2 regions of the Streptomyces sp. NPDC059080 genome follow, and region 1 is predicted to be linked to the other one. Evidence: riboswitches for the same ligand, from Rfam matches in the RefSeq annotation. Region 1 holds a riboswitch; the other holds the start of a gene.
What was found. Region 1 has a riboswitch for thiamine pyrophosphate ahead of thiO (glycine oxidase ThiO). Riboswitches for the same ligand answer to the same signal wherever they lie in the genome.
Positions count from the first base shown of each region.

Region 2: linked by a shared signal. The riboswitch ahead of thiC (phosphomethylpyrimidine synthase ThiC) and the one ahead of thiO (glycine oxidase ThiO) in region 1 are both predicted to bind thiamine pyrophosphate.

Region 1 is NZ_JBHYGX010000031.1:17,359-24,508, forward strand. It holds gene thiE (thiamine phosphate synthase) at 1-319, opposite strand, end outside; gene ACFWWQ_RS22115 (Rv2175c family DNA-binding protein) at 437-802, opposite strand; gene ACFWWQ_RS22120 (NAD(P)/FAD-dependent oxidoreductase) at 935-2,176, opposite strand; TPP riboswitch at 2,374-2,485, shown strand; gene thiO (glycine oxidase ThiO) at 2,483-3,715, shown strand; gene thiS (sulfur carrier protein ThiS) at 3,712-3,957, shown strand; gene ACFWWQ_RS22135 (thiazole synthase) at 3,961-4,755, shown strand; gene pknB (Stk1 family PASTA domain-containing Ser/Thr kinase) at 4,883-6,850, shown strand; gene ACFWWQ_RS22145 (deoxyribonuclease IV) at 7,009-7,150, shown strand, end outside.
Region 2 is NZ_JBHYGX010000007.1:62,419-69,568, forward strand. It holds gene ACFWWQ_RS07735 (LacI family DNA-binding transcriptional regulator) at 41-1,141, shown strand; gene ACFWWQ_RS07740 (metallophosphoesterase) at 1,544-2,620, shown strand; gene ACFWWQ_RS07745 (hypothetical protein) at 2,667-2,891, opposite strand; partial or broken gene ACFWWQ_RS07750 (aldo/keto reductase) at 3,171-3,335, shown strand; gene thiC (phosphomethylpyrimidine synthase ThiC) at 3,438-5,231, opposite strand; TPP riboswitch at 5,226-5,381, opposite strand; gene ACFWWQ_RS07760 (YibE/F family protein) at 5,451-6,851, shown strand; gene ACFWWQ_RS07765 (SsgA family sporulation/cell division regulator) at 6,996-7,150, opposite strand, start outside.

The DNA of each region.
Region 1 (7,150 bases):
CCCGGGCGGCGGGCACCGGGAGGTCGCCCTGGCCGAGGTGGAGCACCGCGGCTCCGGCGGCGTGCGCGACGTCGGCGCGGTCGTTGACGGCGAGGAGCGTGCCGTGGCGGCGGCAGGCGTCCGCGACGGTCTCCAGATGGCGCAGCTCCTCGGCCGCCTCCATGCCCTTGTCGCGCAACTGGACGATGTCCACCCCGGAGGAGAGCACCGCGTCCAGGAACTGCGGCAGGTCGCCCTGGCGGGTGCGGGCGTCGGTGCAGAGGTAGAGCCGGGCGTCGGCGAGGGCCGCGGTGCGGGCGGCGTGGATCCGGATCGTCATCGGGTGCTCCCCCAAGGCGGTGGCGTACGGCCGGACGGTCCGGCGCGTACGCCACCTCGGTAGCGGTTACGGATGCGGAGGGATACGGGCGGGCCGGGGCGCGGCCCGCCCGGGACGTCACATGGCGAGCGCCTGCGCCCGGCGCTTCACCTCCGTGCCGCGGTTCTCCCGCAGGGCCTGCGCGGGGGTGCCGGGCAGGCTGTCGTCCGCGGTGAAGAGCCACTCCAGCATCTCGTCGTCGGCGAAGCCGTCGTCGCGCAGGAGCGTCAGGGTGCCGACGAGGCCCTTGACGACCTTGCCGTCCTGGATGAAATCGGCCGGCACGTGCAGTGCCCTGTTCTCGCCGCGGCGCACCGCGATCAGCTGGCCCTCCTTGACCAGCTGCCGGACGCGCGTCACCTCGACGCCGATCTCTTCGGCGATGTCGGGGAGGGTGAGCCAGGCGGGGACGAGTCCATCGATGTTTGCGTCAATCTCGGTCACAGGACAAGCGTGCCACCTCGCACTGACAGTCGGTAGCCGGGCATCGCCACGAGAGGGCCGCGCGGGGCGCCGGAGCCCCGGCACGCGGTTCCCGGGAGGGTCGCCGGGCCCGTCCCCGTGCACCCGCCCGGCTCAGCGCACCGCGGACTTGAGCGGGACGGACGCGTCGGCCGCCCGCACCCGGTCCAGGACGGCGCCCCGCTCGATGAGGCGGCGGCCCTGGGCCAGGTCGCGGGGCCTGCCGACCGCCAGCAGCGCCACCAGGACGCCGTCGCGCAGCCAGATGACCGACCAGGCGGCGCCGTCCGGGTCACCGCGCCAGACCAGCTCGTCGGCGCCGCCGTGGTCGCCCGCGTACTGCACGAAGCGGCCGAACTGCTCCGACCAGAAGTAGGGCACCGGGTCGTAGACGGTGCCCTCCACGGGGTCGCCGGTGATGTTCTGCGCGACGGTACGGGGGCCCTGGAGGGCGTTGTCCCAGTGGTGGATCAGGAGTCGGCGGCCGTAGCGGGCGGAGGGGAAGGAGGCGCAGTCGCCGACGGCGTGGACGTCCGGGGCGGAGGTGCGCAGCCGGTCGTCGGCGAGGACCGAGCCGTCCTCGGGCGACAGCGCGATACCGGAGCCCGCCAGCCAGCCGGTGGCGGGGCGGGCGCCGATGCCGACGAGGACGGCGTCGGCGGGCAGCGCGGTGCCGTCGTCCAGCACGACGCCGCGCTCCGCGACGGAGGCGACGCGCGCCCCGGTGCGCAGCTCGGCACCGGCCGCGGCGTACCAGGGCGTCATATGGGCGGCCACCTCGGCGGGCAGCGCCCCGGCCAGCGGGCGGTCGGCGGCCTCGACGACGGTGACGGTGCAGCCCGCCTCCCGGGCGGCGGTGGCGAACTCGGCGCCGATCCAGCCCGCCCCCACGACGACGATGTCGCTGCGCCCGGCCAGGACGGGCCGCAGCCGCTGTGCGTCGTCCAGGGTGCGCAGCAGGTGCACACCGGGGTGCCCCTCGGTGCCCGGCAGCCGGAGGGGTGCCGCCCCGGTGGCGAGGACGGCGTGGTCGTAGCGGACGGGGCCGCGCACGGTGTCCAGCAGGTGCTCCCCGGGGCGGATGCCGGTCACCGGATGGCTCAGTTCCAGATCGATGCCGAGGGAGCGGAAGTCGACGTCGAAGGCGGCGCCGTCGGCCTTGCCCAGCAGGACCGCTTTGGACAGCGGCGGCCGGTCGTAGGGCGGGTGCGGTTCGTCGCCGAAGAGGGTGATCGCGCCGCGCCAGCCGTTCTCGCGCAGCGCGACGGCGGTCTGCACGCCCGCCATACCCGCACCGGCGATCACCACGCGGGGTGTGTGGTCAGGGGCCTGGGAGGACTTCCTCTGCTCGCTCACCCGGTCACTCTAGGACGGCGCGCGAGGCCGTCCGCAGCACCGCGCAAGGAGATCTCTGACACAGCGTCACAGCCGGTCGCCGCGGCCCGGCCGTTCCGGGGGCGCTCCCTTACGGGCCTTCAGGGGCGGGTACTGGTGCCCCGGCAGGCGACGTTTGCCGGGCGAACGCCGCCTGCCGGGGTACTAGGGTGAGGCGGACACGCACTCGCGGGAGCCCGGTGTACCGGGCTGAGAGGGAGGCTGACCGGCCTCCGACCGTACGAACCTGATCCGGGTCATGCCGGCGAAGGGAGGGGCTGGACGCCCATGCCTCCATCTGCCACACCACCGAGCCCGACGGATCCGTCGCCGCACCCCGATGTGCTGGTGATCGGCGGCGGCCTCATGGGGCTGGTCACCGCCTGGCGGGCCGCGCGGCGCGGGCTGCGCACCGCGCTGGCCGATCCGGAGCCGGGCGGCGGCGCGGGACGGGTCGCGGCCGGGATGCTCGCCGCCGTCACCGAACTGCACTACGGCGAGGAGACGCTGCTCGGCCTCAACCTCGCGTCGGCCCGCCGCTACCCGCGCTTCGTGGCGGAGCTGGAGGAGGCGAGCGGCCTGGAGGTGGGCTACCGCGCCTGCGGCACGCTGGCCGTGGCGCTGGACGCCGACGACCGTGCCCACCTGCGCGAACTCCACGCCCTCCAGGTGCGGTGCGGGCTGGAATCGGCATGGCTGTCGGGGCGTGAATGCCGACGGCTGGAGCCGATGCTCGCGCCCGGCGTGCGCGGGGGCCTGCGGGTCGACGGCGACCACCAGACCGATCCGCGCCGGCTCACCGCGGCGCTGCTGGTGGCCTGCGAGCGGGCCGGGGTGGTCTTCCACCGCGCCCGCGCCGCCCGGCTGACGGTCACCGCGGGGCGCGCCACCGGCGCCGAGCTGGCCGACGGCACCCGGGTGTCGGCGGGCAGCACCGTCCTGGCCGCGGGCAGCCTCAGCGGACGGCTGGCGGGCGTGCCGGACGAGGTGCGCCCGCCGGTGCGCCCGGTGAAGGGCCAGGTGCTGCGCCTGCGGCTGCCGCGCATGCCCCAGGGGAGCCCGGCGTTCCTGTCCCGCACCGTACGGGCCGTGGTGCGCGGGGGGCCGCTCTATCTGGTGCCGCGGGAGAACGGCGAGCTGGTCGTCGGCGCCACCACGGAGGAGCTGGGCTGGGACACCACCGTCACCGCGGGCGGTGTCTACGAGCTGCTGCGGGACGCGCACGAGCTGGTGCCGGGCCTGACGGAGCTGCCGCTGGTGGAGACCTGCGCGGGGCTGCGGCCCGCCTCGCCGGACAACGCGCCGCTGCTCGGCCCGACGGCGTTGCCCGGTCTGCTGCTGGCCACCGGGCACTTCCGCAACGGCGTGCTGCTGACGCCGATCACCGGTGACGCGCTGGCCGAGGCGCTCACCACGGGGCGGCTGCCCGAGGAGGCCCGCCCCTTCTCCCCCGACCGTTTCGCCCCGGGCGCCGGTGTGCCGGCCGCCCCGGGACGCGTCCTCCAGGAGCAGCAGGCATGACCACGCCCACCCCACCCGTCTCGTCCGCCGCCCCGGTCACGGTCACGGTCACGGTCAACGGCGCCGCCCGGGAGATCCCCGGCGGTCTGCCCCTGGACCGCTTGGTGGCGACGGTGTCCGCCGCCCCGTCCGGGGTCGCGGCGGCGGTCAACGAAACCGTCGTCCCGCGGTCCCAGTGGCCGGCTACCCCGCTCGGCGCCGGTGACCGCGTCGAGGTGCTGACCGCGGTCCAGGGGGGCTGACCGGTGGCCGACGATCTCCTCACCCTGGGCGGTACGGACTTCACCTCCCGCCTGATCATGGGCACCGGGGGCGCACCCAGCCTGGACGTCCTGGAGCGGGCGCTGCTGGCTTCGGGTACGGAGCTGACGACGGTCGCCATGCGGCGGCTGGACCCGACCGTCCAGGGCTCGGTCCTCTCCGTCCTCGACCGGCACGGCATCCGGGTGCTGCCGAACACCGCGGGCTGCTTCACGGCGGGCGAGGCGGTGCTCACCGCCCGGCTCGCCCGGGAGGCGCTGGGCACCGACTGGGTCAAGCTGGAGGTGGTCGCCGACGAGCGGACGCTGCTGCCCGACCCGGTGGAGCTGCTGGACGCGGCGGAGACCCTGGTGGACGACGGTTTCACCGTGCTGCCCTACACCAGCGACGATCCGGTGCTGGCCCGGAAGCTGGAGGACGTCGGCTGCGCCGCGATCATGCCGCTGGGCTCGCCGATCGGCTCCGGTCTCGGCATCCGCAACCCGCACAACTTCCAGCTGATCACCGAGCGCGCCGGGGTCCCGGTGATCCTCGACGCGGGCGCCGGGACCGCCTCGGACGCGGCGCTCGCGATGGAGCTGGGGTGCGCCGCGGTGATGCTGGCGTCGGCGGTGACCCGCGCCCAGGAGCCGGAGCTGATGGCGCGGTCCATGCGGTACGCGGTCGGCGCGGGGCGGCTGGCGTTCCGCGCCGGGCGCATCCCGCGCCGCCATTTCGCGCTGGCGTCGTCGCCGCAGGACGGGCGCGCGGAGCTGGATCCGGAGCGCCCGGCGTTCTGATCCCCGGGGGCGGCGGGGCCGCGTCCCGTCACCCCGCGTCCGTTTCCGGTCACCGTTCGGCTTCGGTGCGCCCGTGCGGGCCACGGGCGGGCGACGGTGTCGGTGGGTCCTCGTAGACTCGTCTGCCGTGGATACGACCCTTCAGGACCCCCTGGTCGGGCAGTTGCTCGACGGCCGGTACCGCGTCGAGGCGCGCATCGCCGCCGGTGGCATGGCGACGGTCTACCGCGCCTTGGACACCCGGCTCGACCGCGTGCTCGCCCTGAAGGTGATGCATCCGTCGCTGGCCGTGGACGGCGCGTTCGTGGACCGCTTCATCCGCGAGGCGAAGTCGGTCGCCAAGCTGTCGCACCCCAATGTGGTGGGCGTCTTCGACCAGGGCACGGACGGGACGTACGTCTATCTGGCGATGGAGTACGTCGCCGGGTGCACGCTGCGCGATGTGCTGCGGGAGCGGGGCGCGCTCCAGCCGCGGGCCGCGCTGGACGTGCTGGAGCCGATCCTCGCCGCGCTGGGCGCCGCCCACCGGGCGGGGCTGGTGCACCGCGACATGAAGCCGGAGAACGTCCTGATCGGCGACGACGGCCGGGTCAAGGTCGCCGACTTCGGGCTGGTGCGGACGGTCGGCGCGCACACCGACACCACCGGCGCGGTCCTGGGCACCGTCTCGTATCTCGCGCCCGAGCAGATCGAGGACGGCACCGCCGACGCCCGCGTCGACGTCTACGCCTGCGGTGTGGTGCTCTACGAGATGCTCACCGGCGCCAAACCGCACACCGGCGGCACGGCGGCCCAGGTGCTCTACCGCCATCTGCACGAGGACGTCGCGCCGCCGTCGGAGGCGGTGCCGGGCCTCGCCGGGCAGCTGGACGCGCTGGTCGCGCGGGCCACCGCCCGCGATCCGCGGGGCCGCCCCGAGGACGCGGTGGCGCTGCTGTCGGCGGCGCGCGAGGCGCGGGACGGGCTGACCGAGGCGCAGCTGGACGCGGTCCCGCCGCAGGCCAGGGAGGTCGCGGCGGGCGACGGCACGGAGCGTACGAGCGTGCTGCCGCAGGCCGTGGTGCAGCCGCCGCTGCCCGGTCTCGCGGGTATCGAGCCGGCGCCCGGGGAGGAGGGGCTGAACCGCACCAGCCGCCTGGAGGTCCCGGCGTCCGAGCCGACCACCCGGTTGCGCCCGGCAGCGGCCGCGCGGCGCGGGCCGTTCGCCGGTCCGCGGCGCCGTCTGGTGGCGATCGTCGCCGCGGTGCTGCTGGTCCTCGGGGGCGGCGCGGGCGTCTGGTACGTCACCACCGGGCAGTTCACGTCCGTCCCGGCGGTGCTGGACATGGCGCAGGCGAAGGCCGAGCGGACGCTGCGGGACGAGGGACTGCGCGTGAAGGTGGTGCGCGACTTCAGCCCCACTGTGCGGCGCGGTCATGTCATGTCCACCGCCCCGGGCACCGGCGACCGTATACGCGGCACCGGGACGGTCACGCTCACCGTCTCGCGCGGCCCGGAGATCGTCACCGTCCCGGATCTGTCGGGCACTCCGGTGGCCGACGCCCGGCGCGCGCTGCGCGACCGTGGGCTGGTGCCCGGGGCGACGCGCCGCGAGTTCAGCGACGAGGTCGCCAAGGGGTCGGTGATCCGGACGGACCCGGCGGCGGGCAGCGAGCGGCATCCCGACACGGCGGTGGCGCTGACGGTGAGCCGGGGCGCGGCGCTGGATGTCCCGGATGTGACGGGTGACGACCGCGACGACGCGGCCGAGACGCTGCGGGACGAAGGCTTCGTGGTGAAGTTCGCCGACCAGGCGGTCCACTCCCCGGAGGACAAGGGCACCGTCGCCCTCCAGTCCCCGGCCGGTGGCCAGCTCGGCAAGGGCGAGACGGTCACCCTGACGCTGTCGCTGGGCCCGGAGATGGTCACCGTGCCGAAGGTGACGGGCTGGAACGTCGACGACGCGAAGAAGCGGCTGGGCGACCTCGGGTTCTCCGTGGAGGTCAAGAAGCCCTTCCTGTTCCCGCAGGACACCGTCGAGTCCCAGTCGGTCGACCCGGGCGAGCAGGCACCCAAGGGCAGCACGATCACGATCAAGCTCAAGGGAGCGCTGTAGGGGGCGTTCCCGGACGCCCTCGCGGTGCTCGGCGCCACCGGCCCCGGCCAGTCCCGACCGTCCCCGACCGGCCCCGGCCGGCCCGCCGCCGTACGGGCGTCCCCGGGCCGGAGCCGGGCCCCGGCCGGGTTGTCGGTGGGGCCTGGCACCCTGGTGGGGTGAGCAGTCATCCCTCCCCCGCAGACGCCGCCGCGCGCGGCCGGCTCCGTAATCCGGTCGGCGGCCATGTGCCGGTCGCCGGCGGCCTGGCCAAGACCGGTCTTCCCTATGCCCGCACGATGGGCGGTGAGGTGGTCCAGG
Region 2 (7,150 bases), on a different contig from region 1:
CCCCTCCGATGGGCTTTCCGAGCCCTACTATCGGCTCGCCATGACAGCAGCAGGGAACCACCAGGTGAGCCGGTCGACCGGTCGCCGGCTGGGGCGGGCAGGCATCCGGGATGTGGCCGCCGCGGCCGGTGTATCGATCACGACCGTCTCCGACGCGCTCAACGGCAAGGGCCGGCTTCCGGACGCCACCCGCAGCCACGTCCGCGAAGTGGCCGACCGGCTGGGTTACCGCCCGTCCGCCGCCGCCCGCACGCTCCGTACCGGCAAGTCAGGGCTGATCGGCCTGACCGTGACCACGTACGGGGATGAACCTTTCACCTTCACGGAATTCCCCTACTTCGCCGAGATGGCGAGAGCCGCCACCTCCGCCGCCCTGGCCCGCGGATACGCGCTGGTCATCCTCCCCGCGACGTCCCGCCACGACGTGTGGTCCAACGTCGCCCTCGACGGCACCGTCGTCATCGACCCGGCGGACGGCGACCCCGTCGTCACCGAACTCGTCCGCCACGGCCTCCCCGTCGTCTCCGACGGCCGCCCTGGCGGATCCCTGCCCGTGACCGGGTGGGTCGACAACGACCACGAGGCCGCCGTCCTCGGCCTCCTCGACCATCTCGCCGCGGCCGGCGCCCGCCGCATCGGCCTGCTCACCGGCACCACGACCGACACCTACACCCGCCTGTCCACCACCGCCTACCTGCAGTGGTGCGAACGCGTCGGCCAGGACCCGGTCTACGAGTCCTACCCGGCGCACGACCCCTGCGCGGGCGCCGTCGCCGCCGACCGGCTGCTGGCCCGCCCGGACCGACCCGACGCCGTCTACGGGCTCTTCGATCCGAACGGCACCGACCTGCTCGCCGCCGCGCGCCGCTACGGCCTGCGCGTACCGGACGATCTGCTGCTGGTGTGCTGCAGCGAGTCCACCGTCTACGCCACCACCGAGCCGCCGGTCACCACGCTGTCCCTCAAGCCCCGCCGGATCGGCACCGCCGTCGTCCAGATCCTCATCGACGCCATCGAGGGGCTGGCCACCGAGGGCCCCGTCGAGCAGGTGATACCGACCGACCTGATCGTGCGGACGTCGTCCCAGCGGCGCTCGCCCCGCACGACCGTCAGTCCGCCGCGCGGCCCGGCCGGCGACTGACCGGGTCCGTGGTCCGCGCGCCGGCCACGGGCGCCGTACGGTGTCCTCGGCCGGCGCACCTCCGCGCGGCGGCACCGCACTTGTGTGCCGCGGGCCGTGATCATGGGCCGATCGGCGGGTACGCTCCCGGAATCGGCGGGGCGCACGCCCCGGCGGTGAATGGGCGCCCTTGTCGGCGCCCGGAAAAAACGGGTTGATCTCGGGAGAAAACATCCGGGAACGCCGGGCTCCGGCGGATTGACCACCCCCTGGTGCGTCACAACCCGCGAGCAGCGTTCCTATGATGGGCGAACGACACCGCGGACCGCCGTCGACCAGGCAAAGGTCCGAGAGGTACACGGCGGCGCGATGGTGGAGGGGTCAATGACTCAGGGGGCCGGTCAGGGACCCATGGCGTGGACCATGGCGGCACACACTCCGGCGTCCTCATCGCCGCCCGGACCGTTCGACGGCGCCCCCTTGGGCCCGCCGCAGGACAACGCCCCCGCACCGCCCCCCGCGGCGCCCGCCGCCCCGCCGCAACCCGACGAACTGCCCGACGGGTACACGCCAACCGCCCGCGATCTACCGGTCATCGGCGCGAGCCGTACGGACACCCTCATCGACCAGCCCGCCGCGCATCTGCTGCCCGCCCCGGAGACCGAGGGTGAGGCGGCCGCCGGTCCCGGCCCCCTCTTCGTCGTCGGCGATGTGCACGGCTACTACGACGAGCTGCGCGAGGCACTGACCGCCGAGGGCCTGATCGACGAGGACGGCAGCTGGGCGGCGGGCAACGCCCGGCTGTGGTTCCTCGGTGACTTCACCGACCGTGGTCCGGACGGCATCGGCGTCATCGACCTCGTCATGCAGCTGTCCGCCGAGGCGGCGGCGGCCGGTGGGTACTGCAAGGCGCTCATGGGCAACCACGAGCTGCTGCTGCTGGGCGCCAAGCGGTTCGGTGACGCCCCCGTCCAGTCGGGCGCGGGCACCGCGTCGTTCCAGGCCGCCTGGCTGCTCAACGGCGGCCAGAAGACCGATATGGACCGCCTGGAGGACCACCACCTCCAGTGGATGGCCCGGCTGGACGCCGTGATGGAGGAGGACGGGCACCTGCTCGTGCACTCCGACACCACCGCGTACCTCGAATACGGCGATTCGATCGAGGCCGTCAACGACACCGTCCACGACGTCCTGACCCGCAGCGAAGCCGACGAAGTCTGGGATCTCTTCCGTAAGTTCACCAAGCGCTTCGCGTTCCGCGACGACTCCGGCGCCGAGGCCGCGCGCCGTCTCCTCGACACCTACGGCGGCACACGCGTCGTGCACGGCCACAGCCCGATCCCGTATCTGCTGGGCGAGGTCGGCACGGAGGACAGTGACGGCGAGCAGGTCGCCGTCGAGGGTCCGCACGTCTACGCCGACGGTCTGGCCATCGCGATGGACGGCGGCGTGACCATGGCCGGAAAGCTGCTCGTCACCCAGCTTCCGCTGGATTCCTGAACGTTGACACGCGGCGCGTCCCCTAAGGGTCGCCGTCCGGGGTGTGTCAGGTGACGGCGAGCCAGATGACCCCGGCGCTGAAGAAGGTGGCGGCGAGGGCGACCGGCGCGTAACGGATGCGGCGTATGCGGTCGACGCGGTGGAGCCCGAAGCCCAGCAGCACGGCGAGGAGCAGCACGGCGAGCGTGCCGATCGCGCCGGGCAGAGCGCCCTGGCTGAATCCGAACTCCCCGGCATGCCGGAGAAACCAGACCACGCCCACCCACTTCATGTCCCACCCCTGTGCGCCTGTGCCACCCCGCCCCTCGCCAACGGCGGGCCGGAACGGCCAACGTAACAATCCCGGGCGGCGAGCCGCGATATGGGGACGCGGCGGACGGCAACCGGAACGCGGCCGCCGGTCCGGTCGCCGCGCCCGGTACGGCCGACAGCCGCGTCACTTCGCCGACTTGGTAAAGACCCCCGCCCGTGCGGCCGCGACCGCGGCTTCCGCGGCGCGGTCCGCGGCCGCCTCGCCGAGCGGTGCGTCGCTGGTCAGCAGGCGGTAGTAGAGCGGCTCCGGCAGAACCTCGGCGCGGTCGGCTGGAGCCTGACCCCCGACCAGGTGGCGCGGCTCGACGCCGCGAGCGTCAAGGCCGCCCCGTACCCCTACTTCCCGTACGAGCGCCAGGAGGGCTTCGCCCGGCTCGACCCGTCGCCGCTGGGGCGCCCGTAGAGCCGGGACGCTGCCACACGCGGCTGACCTGGGACGTTCGTCGGCCGGCCGGAGCGCACCGGGGCCCGCCCCTGAAGGAGGAGGCCCCGGTGCGGCGGAGGGTCAGTCGGCCAGCGGGAGGTAGACGCGGTTGCCCGCGGCGGCGAACTCCTTGGACTTCTCCAGCATGCCCGCCTCGATCTCCTCGGGGCTGGCGCCGTCCTCGCCGCCGAACTGCTCCGTGATGCTCCTGCTGATCTTCATCGAGCAGAACTTCGGCCCGCACATGGAGCAGAAGTGCGCCGTCTTCGCCGGTTCCGCGGGCAGCGTCGCATCGTGGAACTCCCGCGCGGTGTCGGGGTCGAGGGCCAGATGGAACTGGTCCTCCCAGCGGAACTCGAAGCGGGCATCCGACAGCGCGTCGTCCCACTCCTGGGCGCCGGGATGCCCCTTGGCGAGGTCCGCCGCATGGGCCGCGATCTTGTACGTGATGACGCCGGTCTTCACATCGTCGCGGTCCGGCAGGCCCAGATGCTCCTTGGGCGTGACGTAGCAGAGCATCGCCGTACCCCACCAGGCGATCATCGCGGCGCCGATACCCGACGTGATGTGGTCGTAGGCGGGCGCAATGTCCGTGGTCAGCGGGCCGAGGGTGTAGAATGGCGCCTCCTCGCAGATCTCCTGCTGGAGGTCGACGTTCTCCTTGATCTTGTGCATCGGGACATGGCCCGGGCCCTCGATCATCGTCTGCACGCCGTGCGCCTTGGCGACCTTGTTCAGCTCGCCGAGCGTCCGCAACTCCGCGAACTGCGCCTCGTCGTTGGCGTCCGCGATCGACCCCGGACGCAGCCCGTCACCGAGCGAGAACGTCACGTCGTACGACGCGATAATGTCGCACAGCTCCTCGAAATGCGTGTAGAGGAACGACTCCTGATGCTGCGCCAGGCACCAGGCAGCCATGATCGAGCCGCCGCGGGAGACGATGCCGGTCTTGCGGCGAGCGGTCAGCGGCACGTACCGCAGCAGCACACCGGCGTGGACCGTCATGTAGTCGACGCCCTGTTCCGCCTGCTCGATGACGGTGTCCTTGTAGATCTCCCAGGTCAGCTCCTCGGCCTTGCCGTCGACCTTCTCCAGCGCCTGGTAGAGGGGGACGGTGCCGATCGGCACGGGGGAGTTGCGCAGCACCCATTCGCGGGTGGTGTGGATGTTGCGGCCGGTGGAGAGGTCCATGACCGTGTCGGCGCCCCAGCGGGTCGCCCAGGTCATCTTCTCCACCTCCTCCTCGATGGACGAGGTGACCGCGGAATTGCCGATGTTGGCGTTGACCTTCACCAGGAAGTTCTTGCCGATGATCATCGGCTCGATCTCCGGGTGGTTGACGTTCGCCGGGAGCACCGCACGGCCCGCCGCGATCTCGTCACGGACGAACTCGGGCGTCACGCCCTCGCGGACCGCGACGTACTCCATCTCCGTGGTGATCTCGCCGCGCCGTGCATAGGCGAGTTGGCTGACTGCCGCGCCGCCCCGCCCGCGCCGGGGCTGGCGGGGCCGCCCGGGGAAGACCGCGTCGAGATTGCGCAGGCCACCGCGGGGTGAGGTGTGTTTGAGACCGTCGTCCTCGGGGCGTGGCGGGCGGCCCGCGTACTCCTCGGTGTCACCCCGCGCGATGATCCAGTTCTCCCGCAGCGGCGCCAGACCGCGACGGACATCGGTGTCGATCTGGGGATCGGTGTACGGACCTGACGTGTCGTACAGCGTCACGTCCTTGCCGTTGGTGAGGTGCACTCGCCGGACCGGTACCCGCAGGTCGGGGCGTGATCCGACGACGTAGCCCTTGTGCTGGCCGAACTCCTTGACGGAGCCGTCCCGCTCGGACTCGCCGTTTTCGGGCGTGCGTGCATCCTGCAGAGTCATGAAGACCCAACTCCCTACGCCGGCATTACCCGGTAACAGGTTCGGCGGTCGACGCAGCGGCTTCCGTCCGCGACGTTTCACGTGAAACGTCGTCGGAACGAAGGTCAGCGCCCTCTCAGCCCGGTGCTCCGAGCTCCCGCGATTGCAAAGGTGGCACCACGGTAGCGGCCGGTACCGCGAGGTGGCCAGGGGGCCCGGGCTTCTTGCGATGATCGGGCGGTGACCGGCACCGACACGTCCTCGCACTCTCCCGCCTCCCCCCAGGCCCACGGCCATGGGCACGGGCACGGCCATACGCACGGGCACGGGCACGGCCCGGCGGCGCCCGTCTCCCGGCATCTGCGGAAGGTCATCACCGCGGTACTGATCCCGTTCGCCGTCGCCGTCGCGGTCGGCCTGGTGGTGCTGTGGCCGAGCGGCGCACCCGGCCACAGACCGTCCGGCGTCGGCTTCGACCAGCCCCAGGAGTCGGCCCGCGTGACCAAGGTCGCCGAGGTCGACTGCGCCACGGTCCACGCCCAGGAGCAGCCGGTCCCGGGCGAGCAGCCGGACGGGCGCCCGGCGAAGGCCAAGGGACCCTGCGAGGTGGCGACGGTGGAGGTGACGACGGGCGAGAACACCGGGCGGACCTTCGAGACGGTGGTCACCCCGGACGCGCTGCGCCACTACACCACCGGGCAGGAGGTCCGGGTCGCGTACTCCCCCAAGGCGCCGAAGGAGTTGCAGTACTCGGTCAGCGACGTCGACCGGACCGTACCGATGTGGGTGCTGGCCGCGCTCTTCGCGTGCGCCGTCGTCGTGGTGGGAAGGCTGCGCGGGGTGCTGGCCCTGGCCGCGCTGGTGGCGAGCTTCGGGGTGCTGACACTGTTCATCCTCCCGGCGATCCTGCAGGGCTCGAATCCGCTGGTCGTCGCGGTGGTCGGCGGCAGCGCGATCATGCTGATCGCGCTGTACATGTGTCACGGTCTGACGGCCAGGACCTCGGTCGCGGTCCTCGGCACCCTCGCCTCGCTGCTGCTCATCGGGCTGCTCGGCTCGGTGTTCATCGGCTGGGCGCTGCTGACCGGCAACACCGACGACTTCACGGGGCTGGTGCACGGGCTCTTCCCGGACATCGAGATCCGGGGCCTGCTGCTGGCGGGCATCATCATCGGTTCGCTGGGGGTGCTCGACGATGTGACGGTCACCCAGACCGCGGCCGTGTGGGAGCTGAAGGAGGCCGATCCGTCGGCGTCCTGGCGCGCGCTGTACCGCGCGGCGATGCGGATCGGCCGGGATCACATCGCCTCGGTGGTGAACACCCTCGTCCTCGCCTACGCGGGCGCGGCGCTGCCCCTCATGCTGCTCTTCTCGATCGCGCAGAGCGGGGTGGGCGCGGTCGCGGGGAGCGAAGTGGTGGCCGAGGAAATCGTGCGGACGCTGGTCGGCAGCATCGGGCTGGTCGCGTCGGTGCCGCTGACGACGCTGCTGGCCGCGCTGGTCGTCTCGGCCGACCGCGTACGGCCGGGCGCTGCCGGGAACGAAGCGGCCCGCCGGGACGCCGGTGCTCCACCAGCCGGGGGCCGGGCGGGCGCGCGGCGCGGCGGACGCGGGACGCGTGGGCGGCGCCGCAAGGTGTGAGGGCTGCTGGGGGCGGTGTCGGGTACCGGCGAGAGCGGTCGCCGGACCGACCGGGTCCGAGGGTGGCGCTCGGCCCGGACCGCCGGGGGACAGGGCGGTCCGGGCCGCCGCGGACGGTGGGGCTGCCCGCGGACGAGGGCGAGGTCAACTCGCCTTCGACGCCTCGGTGAGGATGCGGTCCAGTACGGCCTCCAGGGTGTCGCACACCTCTTCCGTGCCGAGCGGCACCAGGCGGTCCGTACGGTCGAGGAAGGCCACCAGGGGCGGGGCGCTGACGCGGAAAAGCGCGCGTTCGGAGC